DNA from 3 places in the Pseudomonas veronii genome. Region 1 is predicted to be linked to each of the others. Evidence: riboswitches for the same ligand, from Rfam matches in the RefSeq annotation. Region 1 holds a riboswitch; each other region holds the start of a gene.

What was found. A riboswitch is a leader RNA that binds a small molecule or an ion and turns the genes downstream of it on or off. The one in region 1 is predicted to bind cobalamin.
Positions count from the first base shown of each region.
Region 2: linked by a shared signal. The riboswitch ahead of cobO (cob(I)yrinic acid a,c-diamide adenosyltransferase) and the one ahead of cobW (cobalamin biosynthesis protein CobW) in region 1 are both predicted to bind cobalamin.
Region 3: linked by a shared signal. The riboswitch ahead of PverR02_RS21780 (ABC transporter substrate-binding protein) and the one ahead of cobW (cobalamin biosynthesis protein CobW) in region 1 are both predicted to bind cobalamin.

Region 1 is NZ_CP018420.1:3,996,275-4,003,598, reverse strand. Features, by position in the region: gene PverR02_RS18095 (fatty acid cis/trans isomerase) at 1-1,111, shown strand, start outside; gene nfuA (Fe-S biogenesis protein NfuA) at 1,206-1,790, shown strand; gene cobM (precorrin-4 C(11)-methyltransferase) at 2,044-2,790, opposite strand; gene PverR02_RS18080 (cobalamin biosynthesis protein) at 2,861-3,253, opposite strand; gene PverR02_RS18075 (CbtA family protein) at 3,250-3,954, opposite strand; gene PverR02_RS18070 (CbtB domain-containing protein) at 3,966-4,154, opposite strand; cobalamin riboswitch at 4,252-4,461, opposite strand; cobalamin riboswitch at 4,503-4,702, shown strand; gene cobW (cobalamin biosynthesis protein CobW) at 4,795-5,862, shown strand; gene cobN (cobaltochelatase subunit CobN) at 5,866-7,324, shown strand, end outside.
Region 2 is NZ_CP018420.1:5,045,552-5,052,875, forward strand. Features, by position in the region: gene bluB (5,6-dimethylbenzimidazole synthase) at 1-502, opposite strand, end outside; gene PverR02_RS22975 (cobyrinate a,c-diamide synthase) at 499-1,866, opposite strand; gene cobO (cob(I)yrinic acid a,c-diamide adenosyltransferase) at 1,863-2,474, opposite strand; cobalamin riboswitch at 2,555-2,798, opposite strand; gene PverR02_RS22985 (PQQ-dependent sugar dehydrogenase) at 2,898-4,211, shown strand; gene PverR02_RS22990 (C40 family peptidase) at 4,345-4,881, opposite strand; gene PverR02_RS22995 (C40 family peptidase) at 5,026-5,655, opposite strand; gene hda (DnaA regulatory inactivator Hda) at 5,869-6,573, opposite strand; gene PverR02_RS23005 (AI-2E family transporter) at 6,777-7,324, opposite strand, start outside.
Region 3 is NZ_CP018420.1:4,775,507-4,782,830, reverse strand. Features, by position in the region: gene PverR02_RS21790 (ABC transporter ATP-binding protein) at 1-411, opposite strand, end outside; gene PverR02_RS21785 (FecCD family ABC transporter permease) at 408-1,412, opposite strand; gene PverR02_RS21780 (ABC transporter substrate-binding protein) at 1,409-2,419, opposite strand; cobalamin riboswitch at 2,534-2,728, opposite strand; gene PverR02_RS21775 (DNA/RNA non-specific endonuclease) at 2,764-3,693, opposite strand; gene PverR02_RS21770 (M4 family metallopeptidase) at 3,828-4,889, shown strand; gene PverR02_RS21765 (protealysin inhibitor emfourin) at 4,918-5,223, shown strand; gene PverR02_RS21760 (aldehyde dehydrogenase family protein) at 5,279-6,670, opposite strand; gene ptrR (putrescine utilization regulator PtrR) at 6,774-7,324, shown strand, end outside.

The DNA of each region.
Region 1 (7,324 bases):
CCGAGCCACGCCGTTGCTGGCAATGCCCGGGCAGAACGACGACGTGGGCAGCGTGCTCAGCCTGTGGCTCAAGTACCGTGACAAGCGCAACGAGTACGAAGCGCTGCGTCGCTACCGCTATGGCGAGTTGCCGGCGCCCGGTTGGTCGACGCTGTGGGCCGGCAACGACAATGCGTTGTTGAGCATCTTCCGTCACTTCGACAGCGCGTCGGTCAATAAAGGCCTGATCGGTGAAGTCCCGCAGACGATGTGGTTGTTCGATTATCCGTTGCTGGAGCGCACCTACTACCAATTGGTGGTCAACTTCGACGTGTTCGGCAACGTCTCCCATCAGGCCCAGACCCGCTTGTACTTCGACCTGATCCGCAATGGCGCTGAACAGAACTTCCTGCGCCTGATGCCGGCCAATTCGCGGGACGATTTCCTCGACGATTGGTATCAGAACGGCGGCAAGGTCAAGTTGTGGATGGACTATGAGTCGATCGACGACGATAAACCCACCGGCCTGAAACTGAATGAAAAAGACCCGAAACGCGATTTCGTCAACCAGTTGCTGGCCCGTTATGGCGACCTCAATGCCAGCCCGGACCCGATCAATCGCTGTGTCGGCGCCTACTGCTCGCGGCCGGGCCTCGAACCGGTGCTGCGCGATGCCGAGCAGGCCCTGAGTCGCCTGACGTCACGCCCGGCGGCGGGGCTCAAGGTCATCGACCAATTGCCGGAAGCGACCATGCTGCGCATCGAAACCCGCACCGGTCATCGTGAGGTCTACAGCCTGCTGCGCAACCGTGCCCACAGTAATGTCGCGTTCATGCTGGGTGAGGCTTCTCGCTATCAACCGGGCCTGGACACGTTGACGGTCTACCCCGGCGTGCTGAGCAGTTATCCGAACTTCATGTTCAATATCCCGGCCGAGCAAGTGCCGGCGTTCGTCGCGGCCATGGAAAGTGCCCGCGACGCCCAGCACTTCGAGAAGATCGTCGATCGTTGGGGTGTGCGCCGCAGCCATCCGCAGTTCTGGGAGTACTTCCACGATCTGTCGACCTACATCCGCGAAACCACACCGTTGGAAGAGGGTGTGCTGGATATGAACCGCTATGAAAACCTCTGACGGTGATGGCGAGGCTTTTCCGACAAAATTACTGGGGCTTTGTATCTGCGTAATATTTTGGCGTAAACTGCCAGCAAGCCTGTGAGGAGTTTCCATGACTGCCATAACCATTACCGACGCCGCCCACGATTACCTGGCTGACCTGCTGTCCAAGCAGAACACCCCGGGTATCGGCATCCGCGTCTTTATCACCCAGCCTGGCACCCAGTACGCCGAGACGTGCATCGCCTACTGCAAGCCGGGCGAAGAGAAGCCGGAAGACACCGCGCTGGGGCTGAAAAGCTTCACCGCGTATATCGATGCCTTCAGCGAAGCGTTCCTCGACGACGCGGTGGTCGACTACGCCACTGACCGCATGGGCGGCCAATTGACCATCAAGGCGCCGAACGCCAAGGTGCCGAACGTCAATGCCGACAGCCCGGTCAACGAGCGCATCAATTACTACCTGCAAACCGAGATCAACCCTGGGCTGGCCAGCCACGGTGGGCAGGTCAGCTTGATCGACGTGGTGGATGACGGTATCGCCGTATTGAAGTTCGGCGGCGGCTGCCAGGGCTGCGGCCAGGCGGATGTGACCCTGCGTGAAGGCATCGAGCGTACCTTGCTGGAGCGCATTCCGGAGCTCAAGGGCGTCCGCGATGTGACTGACCATACGCAGAAAGAAAACGCCTACTACTGAGTCAGGTGTTCGCTGCGAGCAAAAAAACGGCGCCCCGTGAGCGCCGTTTTTTTATGCTTAAAATTCAGCCGCTTACGCGACCTACCTAACGCTGAACATTAAGTGTGGGAGGGAGCTTGCTCCCGATAGCGGTGTATCTGTCGATTGATAAGTCGACTGACCCGCCGCTATCGGGAGCAAGCTCCCTCCCACATTTTATTTTGTATTTGTTTAGTTAAATCAGTGTTTTATGTTTGTTTTTTGATGTTTTTGATTAGGGGCGGTACAGGTGTGCATGCCCGGCCCGATACAGCGACGACGCGCTGAAACTGTCACTGGCCAGCACCCGACCCACCACAATCAGCGCCGTGCGCCTGAAGCCCTTGGTCGCGACTTTTTCGGCAATGTCCGCCAAGGTGCCGACAGCCCAATCCTGATCCGGCCAGGTCGCGCGGTGTACCACGGCAATCGGGCAATCCGCGCCATAGTGCGGCAGCAGTTCGGCGACGATCTTCTCCAGGTGATTGACCCCCAGATGAATCGCCATGGTCGTGCCGTGGCGGGCCAGGCTGTCGAAGTCTTCACCGGCGGGCATGCGGGTTTTATCGGCGTAGCGGGTGAGAATCACGCTCTGGGCGATGTCCGGCAGGGTCAGTTCAGTCTCCAGCAGCGCCGCGCAGGCGGCCACGGCGGTGACGCCGGGAATGATCTGGAACGCAATGCCCAACTCGCGCAACAGGCGGATCTGTTCGCCAATTGCGCCGTACAGGCTTGGATCGCCGGAGTGGACTCGCGCCACATCCTGGCCCTTGGCATCGGCGGCCTTGATCAGCTCGATGATCTGTTCCAGGTGCAGTTCGGCGCTGTTGACCACCTGTTCGGCCTGATGCCCCTCCAGTACCGCCGCCGGCACCAGCGACCCTGCATAGATGATCACCGGGCAACTGCGGATCAGCCGCTGGCCTTTGACGGTGATCAATTCCGGGTCGCCGGGGCCGGCGCCGATGAAGTAGACGGTCATGGAGAAATCCTGTGAAAAAACGCGCGAGCATGAGGAACGCTCATGATCGGAAGCGGCGATTATCGCGGTTTCAGTCGACGCAGGCCAATGCCAAGGTGGCCCGGGCGGATTTTTTGCGCGGGACCAACAGGCGCGCAGGGGCGCCGCCGAGTTGTTCGGCCAGGGCCAGGGCGGCGCTTTCGGCGATGCCGTAACAACCGGTATGGGCAAAGGCGACGGCGGACCTGTGGCTCAGACGGTCGTCATACATCGCCAGGTGCGCCGCGCTGAAGCAGTGCAGCGGCAGGTTCAGCCATTGGGCCAGGGCCAGCAAGCCCGGTTCATCCTGCTTGCGATCAAGGCTGGCCAGGGCGGTGATGCGATGGCGCTCGATACCGCCCTCGGCGAGGGCGGCGTTCAGCAGGTCCAGCAGGGCTTGAAACTCGCAGCCGCGCTGGCAGCCCAGGCCGACCACGAGGGTCATGCGGTGTATCGATCGTCGCGGTTGCGGCGAAACAACCAGGCGCTGATCAGCCCCAACGCCAACCAGAACGCGATGTTGGTCAGTTGCGAGGCGATCTTGAACTGTGCTTCCAGAGCCTCAGGGGCCAGCATCGAATGCACTTCAGGTTGCGGAGCGCCAATCACATGAGGCACCACGAGGATTGCCGCGCCCAGCGCTTTGAGCAGCCAGTTGCCACCGAATACCAGCAGCGCGATACCGGCCGCGGTTGAGGCCGCCGTGCCGATCCACCAGATCTGCCGTTGTGCCAGGTCGGCGGCGGCAGTGCCCGGCAATTCCGGCGGCAGGCCCAGGGTTGGCGCCAGGACGAAGGTCGCGTAACCGGCCAGGCCCCACAGCAGGCCTTGAGCCGTGCGAGTCGGCGCGCGCAGGGTGTAGAGCCCGGCGAGCATCAAGGCGAAACCGACCGCCACCACCAGATTGCCGCCGGTGGTCGACAGCACGCGCTGCCAGCCGTCTTCCGGCTCCCAGGCTTCGGCGTCATGGGCGTGTGCAGCGGTGCCGGCGGCGTGCTCGTGTACCACTTGCGTCGCGGCCGGGGCTTTTTCAAAGGTTTCCGCCTGCATGATTAGCGGGGCGACCCAGAAACTTTGCAGCAAGGTCAACAACAGGGCGGCCAGCAGCCCACTGAAACCTGCGGTTTGCGCAATACGCTTGATCATGTCGGCAGGTCTCAATGGCACGGGAACGCGGCGCTGTGGCGGGTATCGTGGGCGGCGTTGTGTACCGCTTCGATATGCGAGAACCCGGCGAAATACACCAGGCACGCGCCGAGGATCGACGCGCCGATGGCGGCGCCCAGACGTTGGCTCAGGGTGGCGGTGCTGCTGGTGCTAGACGAGGTGCTGCTGATGATCGACATGGCGCGTCCCTTCAGGGGTTCAGGGTGACACGAGCGCATGCAAAACCCGCGAGCCAGGCACGCAGGGTTCAAACAGCGCCCGCCCACCGCGGGTTTGTTAGATGATTTTTTTCGGGCCGGTCTCCGGGCTTGCGAGGGGGCTCTTGAACTGAGTCCTGAAAGCATCGCCTTCCCATGCACAACGCACAGTGGCCGTGACGCTTCGCTCGCTTACCGTTGCGGGGGCAGCACCGGACTGGTCATATCGCTATGACGCACCGGTTTCCCGTTTCACCCTGTGAAGGGCACCCGAAACAAGGTGTGTAGGAAAGCATGCAGGGCGACGGTAGTCAAATTGACTGAGCCCCTGTAGCCTTGCACCCTCGAGGTTCTTCGGCCCAGGCCGAAGCTAAGAAGGGAACGCGGTTCAAGCCGCGGCTGCCCCCGCAACTGTGAAGGGTTTATCTGACTGCCACGCCACTGCCATCAAGGCGGGAAGGCGCAGCCAGCGCCGGTCGCAAGACCCGCAAGCCCCAAGCCAGGAGACCTGCCTCGCAACCGATTTTTCAATTCAACCGGGCGGGGTGATCCGGTGACGAAATCTGCTGCTGCGCGTCGCGCAGGGCCTATCGTCCCGTATGCCCGCCCCCAAGGGCATCCGATGAAAACACTGGCCAAACTCCCCGTCACCATCGTTACCGGCTTTCTCGGCTCGGGCAAAACCACCTTGCTGCGCCATATGCTCGATAACGCCCAGGGCCGTCGCATCGCGGTGATCGTCAACGAATTCGGCGAGCTGGGCATCGACGGTGAAATCCTCAAACAGTGCTCCATCGGCTGCACCGAGGAAGAAGCCAACGGCCGCGTGTATGAACTGGCCAACGGCTGCCTGTGCTGCACCGTGCAGGAAGAGTTCTTCCCGGTGATGCGCGAACTGGTTGCCCGTCGCGGCGACCTTGACCATATCCTCATCGAAACCTCCGGCCTGGCCCTGCCAAAACCCTTGGTCCAGGCGTTCCAGTGGCCGGAAATCCGCAACGCCTGCACGGTCGATGCGGTGATCACCGTGGTCGACAGCCCCGCCGTGGCGGCCGGCACCTTCGCCGCCTTCCCGGATCAGGTCGACGCCCAGCGCAAACTCGACCCGAACCTGGACCACGAATCACCGTTGCATGAACTGTTCGCCGACCAACTGGCCAGCGCCGACCTGGTGATCCTCAACAAGTGCGACCTGATCAGCCCCGACGACCTGGCCCGCGTGCGCCTGGAAGTCGCCGAAGAGTTGCCGCCGGCGGTGAAGATCATCGAAGCCAGCAGCGGTCGGGTGCCGCTGGACGTCTTGATCGGCCTGGGCGCCGGCTCTGAAGAGCACATCGACGGTCGCCACAGCCATCACGATCATCATCACGAAGGTGAAGACGATCATGATCATGATCACGATGCGTTCGACTCCATTTCCATCGACTTGCCCCAGTCCGACGAAGCCCTGCTGCTCGACGCCCTGAGCCAATTGGTGGTGCAGCACGGCATCCTGCGCGTCAAAGGCTTCGCGGCGATCCCGAACAAGCCGATGCGCCTGCTGATCCAGGGCGTGGGCACGCGCTTCGACAAACACTTCGACCGCGCCTGGAGCGCCGACGAAGCGCGCATCACGCGCCTGGTGCTGATCGGCCAGGACCTCGACGCGGCGGGCCTCGAAGCGCAATTGCGCGCCGCCCTCAGCGTTTAACCCGTGCACCTGCTCAGGACCCAGCCCGGCGGTTTCGTCGCGGACGACAACATTGCCGACCTTGGGCAAACCCCCGCCGAGCTGGTGATCCTGTGCAGCGGCGACTCCAGCCTGGCGCTGCTGGCCGAAGCGGCCCAGCAGTTGCCCGAGGATTACCCGAGCCTGCGCCTGGCCAACCCGATGCAGGTGCAGAACCATGCATCGGTGGACCTGTACGTCGATGAAGTGCTGCGCCACGCCAAGGTCATCCTGATTTCCCTGCACGGCGGCATCGGCTATTGGCGTTACGGCGTCGAGCGTCTGGTGGCGTTGGCCGAGCGCGGGGTCACGCTGATCCTGGTGCCGGGGGATGACCGCCCCGACCCGGAACTCAGCGGCCTCAGCACCGTGGATGCCGCAGCGCGTGACCGCCTGTGGCAGTTCCTGCGCCAGGGCGGCCTGGGTAATGCGCTGGATTTTTATCGCTGCCTGGCCAGCGCCTACCTGGGCCGCGACTATGCCTGGGCCGAGCCGCAAACCCTGGCGCGCAGCGCGATTTATCACCCGCGTAAGGCCAATGCGTGCCTCAACGACTGGCAGTTGGATTGGAATCCTGAGTGCCCGGTGGCGGCGGTGCTGTTCTACCGCTCCCATCTGCAAGCGGCCAATACCGGTTTTATCGATGTGTTCTGCCAGCGTCTGCAGGCGGCGGGCCTGAATCCGTTGCCGATGGCAGTGGCCAGTCTGAAGGAGCCCGGCTGCCTGACGGTGGTCGAGGACTGGCTGGATGAGGTCGGGGCGGCGGTGATTCTCAACACCACCGGCTTTGCCCAGTCCAGCCCCGAAGCGCCGCATTTGCGCCCGTTTCGCCGCAATATCCCGGTGATCCAGGCGATTTGCGCCCAGGACAACCAACCCGCCTGGCAGGCCAGCGAACAAGGCCTCGGCCCGCGCGACCTGGCGATGCACATCGCCTTGCCGGAACTGGACGGGCGCATCATCAGCCGACCGATCAGCTTCAAGGACCTGGCCTGGCGCAGTGAGCGCAGCCAGTCGGACGTGGTGTGCTACCGCGCAGCGCCGGAACGCATGGACTTTGTCGCTGAACTGGCGCGCCGTTGGGTTGAACTGGCGCGGGTGCCGAATGCCGACAAGCGCATCGCCCTGATCCTGGCCAATTACCCGACGCGCGACGGCCGCATCGGCAACGGCGTCGGCCTGGACACGCCAGCGGCGGCGCTGAATATCCTGCGGGCCTTGCAGGCCGAGGGTTATCCGCTGCCCGAAATCCTGCCGGAAAGCGGCACCGCGCTGATCCACGAACTGCTCGGTGGCGTCACCAACGACCTGGACAACCTCGACCTGCGCCCGTGCCACCAAAGCCTGGGCCTGGACGACTACGAGGCGATGTTCAAGCGCCTGCCCGAAGCCAACCGCCAGGCAGTGCTGGAACGCTGGGGCACGCCGTACAACGACCCGATGT
Region 2 (7,324 bases), 1.0 Mb from region 1:
AGCCCAGCAGGTCGGCCAGGGCCTGCGGTTCGAACAACGACACCCAACCCATGCCCAGCCCTTCGACCCGCGCGGCCAGCCACAGATTCTGGATCGCGCAGGACAGCGAGGCCATGTCCATTTCCGGCAAGGTACGCCGGCCGAAGATATGTCGCTCGCGCTCATCCATCAGCGCCGCCACCAGCACTTCGGCGCAGTCGTGGATGCCTTCGACCTTGAGCTTCATGAACGTATCGGAACGCTCGCCCAAGGCCTCGGCGGTGCGTATGCGTTCTTCCTCCACCAACTGTTGAATCCGCCCACGCAATGGGCGGTCGCTGATGCGGATAAAACGCCACGGCTGCATCAAGCCGACGCTCGGCGCCTGGTGTGCGGCCTGGAGCAAGCGCTGCAGCAGTTCGGGAGCCACGTCACCGCCGCTGAAGTGACGCATGTCACGGCGTTCGGCGATGGCACGGTAGACGGCGTCGCGCTCGGCCTGGGGGAAAGCGTTGTCGGTCATGAGCCTATCGCGGGCAAGCCCGCTTCCACCGTGGATTCGTGCTGTGGCGCAGCGTGCGGTGCGACTCGCTCGGGCGCAAACAGAGCGGCCACGGCCCGGGGGTTGGAGGGGAAGTAGAAGTGAACGTAGGAAGCGGTCAGCCGCCCCTGTCGATACACCGCCTCGGCCCCGCGCCCGCCATTGGGGCTCACGCCACGGGCAATGGGCACCCAGTCGGTGCTGGTCAGCGAGTGGTGATAGGTGTGCCCACGCAACACGCCCTCGGGCAATTCGACGCTTTGCAGAGCCAGCGCCGCGAGCTTCTTTTGCATCACCGCAGCGCCCTGCAGCAGGCCGACCAGTCCGGCGCGGAGGCCGTCGACATCGGTGAGCGAGTCCAGTAGATAGAGCATGCCGCCACACTCGGCGAGCAGCGGTTTGCCGGCAGCGTGATGGGCACGGATCGCCTCCAGCATCGCGGTGTTTTCCGACAGCGCCTGGTGATGCAATTCCGGGTAACCACCGGGCAGATAGAGGCTGTCGGCGTCTGGCAATTGGCGATCATGGATCGGCGAGAAGAAGCTCAACTCGGCGCCCATCGCCCGCAGCAGATCGAGGCTGGCACCGTAAGTGAAGGCGAAGGCTTCGTCACGCGCGACGGCGATCCGCACGCCAGCCAGCAACGGTTCGGCGCGGGTTACCGGCGGTGCGGCAAAGGTGACCGGCGGCGGCAACGCAACCTCGCAACTGCTGCCCAACGCTTGGGCGGCGGCGTCCAGGCGCAGGTCGAGGTCATTCAGTTCGCTGGCTTGCACCAGGCCCAGGTGGCGACTGGGTAATTCGATAGCAGTCTCGCGGGACAACGCGCCATACCAGCGCAGGCCTTCGGTGAGGCTGCCTTCGAGCAATTGCGCATGGCGCAGGGTGCCGACGCGGTTGGCCAGCACGCCGGCGAACGGCAAGTCCGGCTGATAGCGTGCCAGGCCGAGGGCCAGGGCGCCGAAGGTCTGCGCCATGGCCGTGCCATCGATCACGCCGAGCACCGGCACACCGAAGTGCCGCGCCAGGTCGGCGCTGGAAGGTGTGCCGTCGAACAGCCCCATCACGCCTTCGATCAGGATCAGGTCCGCCTCCCCCGCTGCTTCCCACAGTAGGCGGCGACTTTCCTGCTCACCCACCATCCACATGTCCAATTGATACACCGGCGCACCGCTGGCGCGCTCGTGGATCATTGGGTCGAGGAAGTCCGGGCCGCATTTGAACACACGCACCTTGCGCCCCAGGTTGCGGTGCAAGCGCGCCAGCGCGGCGGTGACCGTGGTTTTGCCCTGGCCGGACGCCGGTGCGGCGATCAAGACAGCCGGGCAATGGCGGGGCTGATTCAAAGTTCGACGCCTTTCTGTGCCTTGATACCGGCCTGGAACGCATGCTTGAGCATGCCCATGTCGGTGACGGTGTCGCCCATTTCGATCAGTTCAGGCTTGGCGCCACGGCCGGTGACCACCACGTGCTGCATCGGCGGGCGGGCCTGCAGGTCGCTGAGGACTTGATCGAGGTCGAGGTAGCCGTGCTTGAGCGCGATGTTCAGCTCATCCAGCACCACCAGGCCGATGCTCGGGTCTTGCAGCAATTGGCGGGACACCGCCCAGGCGGCCTCGGCGGCCGCGATGTCGCGCTGGCGGTCCTGGGTTTCCCAGGTAAAGCCCTCGCCCATTACATGGAAACGCACTTGCTCGGGGAAACGGCGGAAGAACAGTTCTTCGCCGGTGCTGTTGCGCCCCTTGATGAACTGCACCACGCCGCACTGTATGCCGTGGCCCATGGCGCGGGCCAGCATGCCAAACGCCGAGCTACTCTTGCCTTTGCCGTTGCCGGTCAGCACCAACAGCAAGCCGCATTCGTTCGGGGAATTGGCGATGCGTTCATCGATCACGGCTTTTTTGCGCAGCATGCGCGCCAGATGGCGTTCGTCGCGCTCGGGGGAATCGGTCATGGCAGCTCTCCGTTGGGGCTGGACAAAAAACGGCGGGCAGGAAAAAACAACAACAGACAGCCAAGCATCGCCCACCGTGATGCTGTTGGATGATCCAGGCCGGTCTCCGGGCTCATGAGTGGCGCGCTAGAGCGCACGCCGACGGCGCGCCTTCCCATATCGCGGGCGATACAGTGGCAAACAGCACCGTCTTGACTCATTTACCGTTGCGGGGGCAGCGCCGGAATCGCGGCAGCACTGTGTACAAGTGCGCTCACTCACCGGCTTCCCTGTTTCACTCAGTCGACCCGTGGGTCACAGAGCACCTGGAACAAGCGGCGAAGGTTAGTGGGTTGGGGGTGGAGCGTCAATTAAAGCTGGCCTTGCACTTGAACCATCGCCGCATCGGGCGCCTCTACCCTTACAGGCATCCAGGAGAAAACCATGCATAAAACAAGACTCGCCTTACTGATCATGCTCGCGGGCACCCTCGCCGCCTGCGGGGAAAGCTCGACCCTGAAGGTGTCCGATGGCACCGGGCCTTCACCGCAGCTGCCGGAGCCGAACAAGACCCTGATCCCCACTGTGAACATCGCCCCGGCCATCGGCTGGCCGGCGGGCACCCAGCCCACGGCCGCCGCCGGCACCCAGGTGGTGGCGTTCGCCGAAGGCCTGGACCACCCGCGCTGGCTGTATGTACTGCCCAATGGCGATGTGCTGGTGGCGGAAACCAACGCGCCGCCCAAGCCGGACGACGCCAAAGGCGTGCGGGGTTGGGTGATGCAGACAGTCATGGGCCGCGCCGGCGCCGGTGTGCCGAGCCCGAACCGCATCACCCTGCTGCGCGATGCCGACCATGACGGGGTCGCGGAGACCCGCACCGTGTTCCTGGAAAACCTCAACTCGCCCTTCGGCATGACGCTGGTGGGCAATGACCTGTACGTGGCCGATTCGGACAAGCTGTTGCGCTTTCCCTATCAGACCGGCGAAACCGCGATCAAGGCCGCCGGCAGCAAGGTCATCGACCTGCCAGCGGGCAGCATCAACCATCACTGGACGAAAAACGTGGTGGCCAGCAAGGACGGCAGCAAGTTGTATGTGAGCGTCGGTTCCAACAGCAACGTCGCCGAGAACGGCCTGGAAGCGGAACAAGGCCGCGCGGCGATCTGGGAAGTCGACCGCGCCAGCGGCCAGCACCGTATCTTCGCCTCCGGCCTGCGCAACCCGAACGGCATGGCCTGGGAACCGCAGAGCGGCAAGCTGTGGACGGCAGTGAACGAGCGCGACGAGATCGGCAGCGACCTGGTGCCGGACTACATCACCTCGGTCCAGGATGGCGCCTTTTATGGCTGGCCCTTCAGCTATTACGGGCAGCATGTGGATGTACGCGTCACACCGCAGAACCCGGACCTGGTGGCCAAAGCCATTGCGCCGGACTACGCCGTAGGCCCACACACCGCCTCGCTGGGCCTGACCTTCGCCGAGGGCAGCAAACTCCCAGCGCCCTTTATCAACGGTGCGTTTATCGGCCAGCACGGCTCGTGGAACCGCAAGCCGCACAGCGGCTACAAGGTGATCTTCGTACCGTTCGAGGGCGGCAAGCCGAAGGGGCCGCCAGTGGACGTGCTGACCGGGTTCCTCAACAGCGAAGAACAAGCCATGGGACGACCGGTTGGCGTGGTCATCGACAAGCAGGGCGACTTGCTGGTGGCGGACGATGTGGGGAATAAGGTGTGGCGGGTTTCTGCGGCTAAGTAACTATTACAAATGTGGGAGGGGCGGTGCGACGATTCGTCTTGCCCACGATAGCGGTGGGTCAGTCACTGAATGCATGGACTGACACGCCCTCATCGGGAGCAAGCTCCCTCCCACATTTGGATCCTGGTTTGGCTTAGGGGTTGCGGGCCAAGTGCTCAGCCGGCAACACGCGCTTGGCGCTCAGGTAGGCGTTCTGCCAGTAGGCTTTGGACAAGGTGTCCAGCTTCACCGTACCGCCCGTCTGCGGCGCATGCACAAAGCGCCCTTCGCCGACATAGATCCCGGCGTGGCTGACCTGCGAGCCGCCACCCGTGGCGAAGAACAGCAGGTCACCGGTTTGCAGGTTCTGTGCGCTGACGTCCTGGGCGCGCATCACGATCAGTTCGCGCGTGGTGCGCGGCAGAGAGATACCCGCGGCATCACGGTAGACAAACCCGATCAACCCGCTGCAATCGAAACCGGAGTCCGGCGTATTGCCGCCCCAACGATAAGGCGTACCGACCAGGCCCAGCGCGCGGAACAGCACGTCTTCAGCGACCGGCGAACTCTGGCTGGAATAGTTGAACACTGGTTTAGGCTTGGCCGCTACGGGCGCAGGCTGCGGGCGGCTTGCGCAGGCGCTGAGCAGCGCGGCGCAAACAATAAGAATCAGGCGGGCCGAGGTCGACATGTGCAGAACAATCCTGGTCTGGATGCGGCTTTCGCTGCCGAACGCTGAAAACCAGAACGCGCAAGCATGGCTTGCGCGAACGGATTACAACAATGTCCAGAGATTCTAGCGCTTACACGTCAAACTTCAAGTATCACTTTAACTTTACTTGCTAGCGGTAATCGTCGTCGGGGCCATGGCGAGTGCGCGCTTGGCTTCGATGAAGGTTTTGCTCCAGTAGCTGTCGCCCAGGCTGTCGACTCGAACACCACCGCTGCGGCGGCTGCTGGAGTGGATAAACTGGTTATCGCCCAGGTAGATACCGGCGTGACTGACGCGACCGCGGCCACTGGTACTGAAGAAAAGCAGATCCCCAGGCTTGAGGTTGTTACGCGCGACCAACGGTGCATTCACGTTGATCATTTCGCGGGTGGAGCGTGGCAGGTTCATGCCAGCTTCTTCGCGAAACAGGTAACCGATAAAACCGCTGCAATCAAAACCGGCTTCAGAGGTACCGCCGAAACGGTAACGGGTACCGATCAGGGACATGCCGCGTTCGAGGATGCTGTCGGCCAGAACGGGAAGCTGATAAGGCTTGTTGCCAGCGAAGGCGGCCAGTTCTTTTTCGGTTGCCAGCTCTTCCTCATAAACAGTGGAAGACTGCGCAGCAACGAATTTTGCCTGATTTTTATACTGTTGATTGTGCTGCTCGGCCACTTGTTGAGGGTGGGAGGCGCAACCAAACAACAGAGCGACAAGTGCGAGAGGCACGAGGGGTGCGAAGCGATTTAGCATGGGCACGACCGTGGCTGATGTGTAAAGAAGTCGAGACTATGCCTTCTATCACATCGATTTGCAAATTCAATCGTGATCCATGTGACTTACTGTTTGCGTTATGACATCTAAGCCCTTAATACCCTTTGCGCGTGTTTTGCGTGGCCAAGCCGGCCAAAACGCAGGTTTCCTGGCGCCTGAAATTTGCCGAAGCCCCCGAAATACAAGGGCTGGCTACCAGCCGAGGGTTTCCTTGAGGAAGGGAATCGTCAGCTTGCGCTGGGCCTGCAAAGAGGCCTGATCGAGCTGCTCGAGCAAATCGAACAATGCGCTCATGCTGCGGGTGCCGCGGGTGAGGATAAAGTGCCCGACCTCGTCGGTGAGGTGCAGGCCGCGACGGGATGCACGCAATTGCAGGGCACGCAATTTGTCCTCGTCGGACAGCGGGCGCATCTGGAAGATCAGCGCCAGGGTCAGGCGCGACTTGAGGTCGGCCAGCTTGACCGGCAACTCACGGGGCGAGGTCGAAGCCGCGATCAGCAGGCGGCGCCCGCTGTCGCGCAGGCGGTTGAACAGATGAAACAGCGCCTCTTCCCAATCCGCCTTGCCGGCGACGGCCTGCAGATCGTCCAGGCACACCAGTTCGTATTGTTCGAGGTTGTCGAAAATCCCGATCCCGCGGTCCATCAACTCCGCCAACGGCAGGTAAACCGCCGGTTCGCCCATCTGCTCGAAGCGCAGGCACGCGGCCTGCAACAGGTGGGTGCGCCCCACGCCTTGCTTGCCCCACAGGTAGATCAGGCTTTCAGTCCACCCGGCGTCGGCTTCGCAGAGCCGCTCGACATAGCCGAGTGCTGCGGCGTTGGCGCCTGGGTAGTAATTGATAAAGGTGGCGTCGTCACGCAGACGCACACCTAAGGGCAGCTGAATCGGTTTCATGCTGACTGAACGGCTCCGATCGAACCGTTAGTGGCCTCTGTGAAAAGTTTGCAAAGTTTATACCCGTGACGCCGGGCGCACAATGCAGCAGACCATAAGCAAAATCAAAGGTTTGCGTTAACTTGTTGGATTTACGCAAATTGTTTGACGCCACAGCGCCAGAAACAACAAACCCGGCCTGGGCCGGGTTTGTGACACCGCGATTACAAATCGGGGTCTTCAACGCCCCCGTACATATCCGAATCCTTGTACAGATCGTGGACATGACGCACCAGCACCATGATCACCGCCGCCACCGGCAGCGCGAGCAGGATGCCGGTGAAGCCGAACAACTCACCGCCAGCCAGGATCGCAAAGATCACCGCGACCGGGTGCAGGCCGATGCGATCACCCACCAGCAACGGGGTCAGCACCATGCCTTCGAGGGCCTGGCCGACCATGAACACCGCGACAATCCCGAGCATCGGGTACAGGTCACCGCCAAACTGGAACAGCCCGGCCACCAGCGCCGCACCGATACCGATCACAAAGCCCATGTACGGCACGATCGCGGCCAGACCGGCAATCAAGCCAATCAACAGGCCCAGCTCCAGGCCGATCGCCATCAAGCCGGCGGCATAGATAATCCCCAGGGCCAGCATCACCAGCAGTTGGCCGCGCACGAACGCCCCCAAGACCTCATGACACTCCCCGGCCAGGGACACGATGCGCGCTTCACGGTCACGCGGCAGCAGGCTGCGGATCTTGGCCA
Region 3 (7,324 bases), 780 kb from region 1:
GCGGTTGCTCAAGTGCATGGCGTCCACGTCGTGCAGCGCCTGGCGCACGATGCGATCGTCTGCCTCGGACCACGGGCTCAGCGCTGACAGCCACGGGGTGCGGCCCAATGCGACAGCGTCGAACACCCGAATGGCATCGTCGGTGTCGGCCTGTTGTTCCACCACGGCCAGACGTTGTGCCACGGTGCGGCGGGGCAGTTCGCCCAGGCGCTCGCCACCCAGGCGTACTTCGCCATGAGCGGGGGTACGCAACCCGGCCAACAGTTTGAGCAAGGTGGATTTACCCGAGCCGTTCGGGCCGACGATCCCGAGGGTTTCGCCGGGCGCCACCTCCAGGTGGATATCCCGCAGCAACTCGGCTTCCCGCACCTTGAAGCCCAGCCCGCTGCAGCTCAATACCGGCGCACTCATCGAGGGTTTCTCCGGCCGATCAGAATCAGTGCAAACACCGGCGCGCCGACCAGCGCAGTGACCACGCCGACCGGAATCACCTGGCCCTTGATCAAGGTGCGCGACAGTACATCCGCTGCAATCAAAAACAGCGCGCCGCCCAATGCGCTGGCCGGCAACAGGCGCGAGTGCCCGGTGCCGAGCAGCAGGCGCGCGGCATGGGGAATCACCAGCCCGACAAAACCGATGGAGCCGACAATCGATACCATCACCGCCGTGACCAGCGCCGCGCAGCCCACCAGCACCCATTGCACGCGGCGCACCGGGATGCCGAGGGAGGCCGCCGAGTCGCGCCCAAAGGTGAACGCATCCAGCGCCCGACGATGCCACAGGCACACCGCCAACCCGGCGACCGCCACCGGCACCGCCAGCCACACCGACGGCCAACGCACGCCGCTGAGGTTGCCCAGCAGCCAGAACAGAATGCCGCGCGCCTGTTCGGAGCTGGCCGACTTGGTGATCAGGAACGCGGTGAGCGCATTGAACAGCTGCGAGCCGGCAATGCCTGCGAGGATGATCTGCCCGGTGCCGCTGGACGAACCGCTGGCCCGTGCGAGCAATACCACCAGCGCAAACGCCGCCATCGCTCCGCCGAACGCACCGACCGACAGCGAAACCAAGCCGCCGCCGACGCCCATCAGCACCACCAGGACTGCGCCGGTCGAAGCGCCGGCGCTGATGCCCAGCAGGTAAGGATCGGCCAGGGGGTTGCGCAACAACGACTGCAAAATCACCCCGCAGGTGGCCAGCCCGGCCCCGCATGCGGCGGCGACCAGGGCGCGGGTCAGGCGGTAGTTCCACACCACGCCTTCATCGATCGGGTCCAGCACGTAGCCGGCCGCCCACAGTTTGTTGGCGAGTACCTGCAACACCACCTGCGGTGCGATGGCGGTTTCGCCGATGGCCACGCCGGCGAGCACGGCGATCAGTAGCAATACCAGGGCGAGTAGGGTTCGTATCATTTCGGCAGGTCGTAGCCGTCGATGGCCGCAGCCAGTTGTTCAAGACCCTCGAAGGTCCGCACGCTGGCCTGCAGGGCCATGGCGTCGAGGATGATGATGCGGTTGTGTTTCACCGCGTCCATGTTGCGCGTCACCGGGTCGCTGCGCAGGAAGGCGAGCTTCTGTGCATGATCGTCGGCCGGGTAGCGGCGGCGGTCCATGCGGGCGATCACCAGCACGGTGGGGTTGGCCTTGGCGATGGTTTCCCAGCCGACGGCGGGCCATTCCTCATCAGACTGCACCACGTTGCGCAGGCCGAGCGTTTGCAGCATGAACTCGGGGACACCCTTGTGACCGGCCACATAGGGATCGCTGGCCATCTCGGCGCTGGAAAACCACACCAGCGCGCTGGCCTGCTTGAGCCCCTTGGCTTGCACGGTGGCGACGGACTTGGCCAGGCGCGCCTTGAGTTCATCGTTGAGTTGCTGGCCGCGATCCTGCACGTCGAAAATCTCCGCCAACTGGCGGATGCCCTTGTAGATCGTGTCGATGCGGAACGGCTCCAGCCGCGTGCCGTCGGCGCCCACCCGGTTGTTCTTGGCTTCGCAGTCGGAGGGCAGCAGGTAGGTGGGGATCTTCAACTCATGAAACTGCTCGCGGGTGCCCACCACGCCTTGCGGGCCGACCACCCATTCCAGCTCGGCCGCCACCAGTTGCGGGCGCTTGGCGATCACCGACTCGAAGCTCGGTTCGTTATTGGCCAGGCGTTCGATGCCGTCGTTCAGCGCCTTGAACTGTGGCAGCACGTTGTTGAACCACAGCGACGTGCCGACCACTCTATCGCCCACGCCGAGGGCATAGAGCATTTCGGTGGCAGCCTGGCCGATGGTCACGGCGCGGGCGGGCGCTTGCGCGAAGGTCAGGCTGCTGCCGCAGTTCTCCACCGTCAGCGGGTACTGAGTGGGGGCCGCTTGGGCCAGGGCACACAGGCCCAGGCCGGTGAGCAGGGCGGTAACGCGTGGCAGCATTGGGCAATCTCCTTGGAGCCGTACCTGGAACAGGGGGTGTACGGTTCGGAAACACGCCCTCGACCGCTGCGGGTGAGGCAGGCAAGGATGTCCTTCCCGGACACCCCGCCGGTTAGTGATTTTGCTGGGCCGGCAGGTCTCCTGACTGATGCGTCGTCGCCACGCTCCGGCCTTCCCGGACGGGGTCCAGTGGCAGTGGGGGAGCGGGCTCGGCATCTACAGTTGCGGGGGCAGTTCCGATTGGCGCGGTGTACCGCGCTTCGGATTCCCTATTAGTCCCGTTTGGGAACCGGCGCGGTATGGTAGTCGATCACGGCGGGGCGATATAGCCTTAGGTCGTCCGGTTACAGACGAATATCTTCAGGGCCCTGGATCAGCGCTTCAATTCGCGTCCCCGTGGCGCGCTCTTCATTGCTGAAACCATCGTAGTCGGCCAGGTTGGCGAAGCGGATACCGGTCAAGCGTTCGATCTGAATCACGCTGCGCTGGTAGGTTCTGAGCTGGCCGAACATGAGGTCGAGCTGACCCAGCTCGCGGTTTTGGTCGATCATGTAGGCGCTGGCGCAGGGCTTGCCGTCGTCGCTGAGGTAGGCGACCACTTTCCAGAACGCTTTGGGGATTTTAACGCCCCGGTAGACGCGGTCGTCGTCCGCCAACACCGGGCCGGTAAACACCGTGGCCCGGGCTTTCCAGCGTTGTGTGTTATCGAGAATGTAGTCCTCGAGTTCCAGCCAGGTCTTCTGGTTGAACCCGCTCATCTGCGGTGAGCAGTTGGTGAAGTGGAAGGTGTCGGCATTGGCGATGTTGGCCGCGTCACCCCAGTTGGGGTCCTGTCGGCGCACCAGATGACCGCGGTCCAGGCCATTGTCGGTGTAGAGCGCATCACCCACCTGTGCGCTGATGGGCAGGCGGCCGTCGTAGGCCCAGGCGTCGTTGCTGCGGATGATATCCACATGCTGTGCGCCATCGATATTGGCGCCCACGTAGAGTGCCAGTCGCCTCGAGCGCGACATGGTCACTGAGAAATGCGTGTAGTCCAGGCGCAGCGGCTGTACGTCAGCCAGCAGGGCTTCATCCACCGTGGGCCATGGCACCACGAAGCGGTCGAGAAACGCTTCAGCGTAGCCGCGCCGGTCCTGCAGGTCCTTGGCCGCGGTGACACGCGCAGTCGCCGCCCTGGCCTCCATGAGGCTGGGGCCAGCCGCGAGCAACGGGCGCAGGTCGGCGAGCCGGGGGCGGTGCGAAAGGTCGATTTTGGTGGCGCGTGGGGGCATTGTAAGTTCCTCGCAGTCCTCGGATTAACACTACTGCAGCATAGCTTCATGACAATTTGGCCCAAGCCGCCACGGCAGGACTATTCTTGAACGGTTACCCGGACGTTCACCCCACGCCAAAATGGAGCCAGCCAATGTGTGTTCGCCAGCATCGCAACCCGATTTTCTGCCTGATCCCGCCATACATGCTCGACCAGATCGCCCGCAACGGCGATAAAGCGCAACGGGAAGTCGCGTTACGCACACGCGCCAAAGACAGCACGTTCCGTTCGTTGCGCATGGTTGCCGTACCCGCCAAAGGGGCCGCCCACATGGCCCTGCCCATGGGCGCCGAAAAACGGCGTTCGATCTACAGCGCCGAGGGCGCCGATAGCCTGCCGGGCAAGTTGATCCGTGGCGAAGGGCAACCCGTCAGTGGTGATGTGGCGGTGGACGAGGCCTACGATGGGTTGGGCGCCACATTCGATTTTTTCGATCAGGTCTTCGACCGCAACTCCATAGACGACGCCGGTATGGCGCTGGACGCGACCGTTCATTTTGGCCAGAACTACAACAATGCATTCTGGAACTCGAGCCAGATGGTGTTTGGTAATGGCGATCAGCAACTATTCAACCGGTTCACGATAGCCCTTGATGTCATTGGCCATGAGTTGGCCCACGGTGTGACCGAGGATGAGGCCAAGCTGATGTATTTCAATCAATCCGGTGCGTTGAACGAGTCGCTGTCCGACGTGTTCGGCTCACTGATCAAGCAGTACGCGCTGCAGCAAACGGCGCAAGATGCGGATTGGTTGATCGGCAAAGGGTTGTTTACCAAGAAAATCAAAGGCACTGCGTTGCGCTCGATGAAAGCGCCGGGCACCGCGTTCGATGACAAGCTGCTGGGCAAGGACCCTCAGCCTGGGCATATGGACGATTTCGTGCAGACCTATGAGGACAACGGCGGGGTGCATATCAATTCCGGTATTCCCAACCATGCGTTCTATCAGGTAGCCACGAAGATCGGCGGGTTTGCCTGGGAGCGCGCAGGGCGTATCTGGTATGACGCGTTACGCGATGCGCGGTTGCGGCCGAACGCGGGGTTTCTGCGTTTCGCGCGCATCACCTACGACATTGCCGGTCGGCTGTACGGTGCTGGCAAGGCCGAGCACAAGGCGGTGAAGGAAGGCTGGAAAGCAGTGGGCATTAACGTCTGACAACCCGCCTGGGCGGTGAGGAACAGCCATGCAAATTTCGATCAAGGAAATTGGGGGACCCGCGTTTTTCCCGGGCCTGGCCCGACCGAACACCGTGGAACTGGAGACGCTGCCCGAGGCGGACCAGCAAGAGTTGCGGCAACTGATCGAGGCTTCACACTTCTTTCAGTTGCCGCAAAGCACCGCGCCGGAACCCGGTAATCCAGGCCAGGTGCATTACACCCTGACCGTGACCGAAGGTGAGCGCGAGCACACGGTCTGTGTGCTCGCGCCAGTGAAGTCAGAGGCGCTGGACGGGCTGGTGCAGTGCGTGCGCCGGCATATCCGCTGCTGAGCCTGCTGCGCAGCCCCGCGGGATCACGCTCCCTTGCCGCAGGGATTGCTGTGGATTATTTGCGATCCAGCCACACCGTCTGCGCATTGCAGAATTCCCGCACGCCAAAGTGCGACAACTCCCGCCCAAAGCCGCTTTTCTTCACGCCGCCAAACGCCACCCGCGGGTCGGACACGCTGAAGGCGTTGACGAAGATCCCGCCGGTTTCCAGCTGGTCGGCGATCTCGCGTGCTTTCGCCGAGTCGCGGGTGAAGATGCTCGCGGTCAGGCCGAACTCGCTGTCGTTGGCCAGGGCCACGGCGTGATCGGCGTCGCGGGCGCTGATGATGGAGGCGACGGGGCCGAACAGCTCTTGTTTGAACGAGGTCATCTGGTCGGTGACGTCGGCCAGTACGGTCGGTGCGTAGTAGTTGCCGGCGCCGGGCACTTTGTCGCCGCCCAGCAGCAGAGTCGCGCCTTCTGCCAGGGTCGCCTGGACCTGGCCGTGCAGTTCGTCGCGCAGGTCGAAGCGGGCCATCGGGCCGACGTAGGTATGGGTTGAGGTCGGGTCGCCCATCACCAGTTGGCGGCTGGCTTCGACGAACTTGGCGGTGAAGGCGTCCACCACGCCGGCTTCGATGATCAGGCGCTTGGCCGCGGCGCAGACTTGGCCGCTGTTCTGGAAACGGCCGATCACCGCGGCCTGGACGGCGGCGTCGAGGTCGGCGTCGTTGAGCACGATGAACGGGTCGCAGCCGCCCAGTTCGAGCACGCATTTCTTCAGCGCGGCACCGGCCTGGGCGCCGATGGCCATACCGGCGCGCACGCTACCGGTGAGGGTGACGGCGGCGATGCGTGGGTCGGCGATGGTTTTGGAAACACCGTCCTGGGTCACGTTGAGCACTTCGAACAGGCCTTCGGCAAAGCCGGCTTTGTGGAACGCCGCTTTCATCAGGTAGGCGCTGCCCATCACGTTCGGTGCGTGTTTGAGCACGTAAGTGTTGCCGGCGAGCAGCGTCGGCACGGCGCCGCGCAGGACTTGCCAGACCGGGAAGTTCCACGGCATCACCGCGAGGATCGGGCCCAGCGGGCGGTATTCGATGTGCGCGCTGCCGTTGTCCACCAGCGTCGGTTCCGCGGCGAGCATGGCTGGACCGTGGGCGGCGTACCATTCGCTGAGTTGCGCACATTTCTCGATTTCGGCGCGGGCCTGGACGATGGGTTTGCCCATTTCCAGGGTGATCATCTGCGCCATCGCTTCGGCTTGCTCACGCAGCGCGCCGGCCAGGGCCTGCAACCGCTCTGCGCGCTGGCTGAGCGGCTGGCGGCGCCAGGTGCGGAAAGCGGCGGTCGCGCGGTTGAGGGTGGCGTCCAGCTGGGCCTCGTTTTCATACGGGTAACTGCCGACCGTTTCGCCGGTGGCGGGGTTGATCGAGAGGGCGTGGGTCTGGTGAGCGATAGCGTTCATGGCACCGTCCTGCTGAAGGTTTGGATTGGAATCAGCGTAAGGGGCTATATCTTTTCTGGAAAGTGAATAATATTAAGCAATACGTTCACGATTGGAGAATGATTTGGACCTGGTGCAGCTGGAAATCTTCAAGGCCGTTGCCGAGCAAGGCAGCATCAGCGCCGCCGCGCAGTTGATTCATCGGGTGCCGTCCAACCTGACCACGCGCATCAAGCAACTGGAGCAGGATCTTGGCGTTGCGCTGTTTATCCGCGAGAAGAGCCGCCTGCGTCTGTCCCCGGCCGGGTGGAATTTCCTCGGCTATGCGCGGCGTATTCTCGACCTGGTACAGGAAGCCCGTGCGACGGTGGCGGGGGAGGAGCCCCAGGGCGCGTTTGCCCTCGGTTCGCTGGAAAGCACCGCAGCGGTACGTATTCCCGCATTGCTGGCGGCATATAACCAGAAGCACGCCAAGGTCGAGCTGGACCTGAGTACCGGGCCCTCGGGTACGATGATCGAAGGCGTGTTGTCGGGGCGTCTGGCGGCGGCATTCGTCGATGGACCGGTGTTGCATGCCACCCTGGAGGGCCTGGCGGTGTTCGAGGAGGAGATGGTGGTGATTGCACCGCTGCATCACGCGCCGATCACCCGCGGGCAGGATGTGAACGGGGAAAG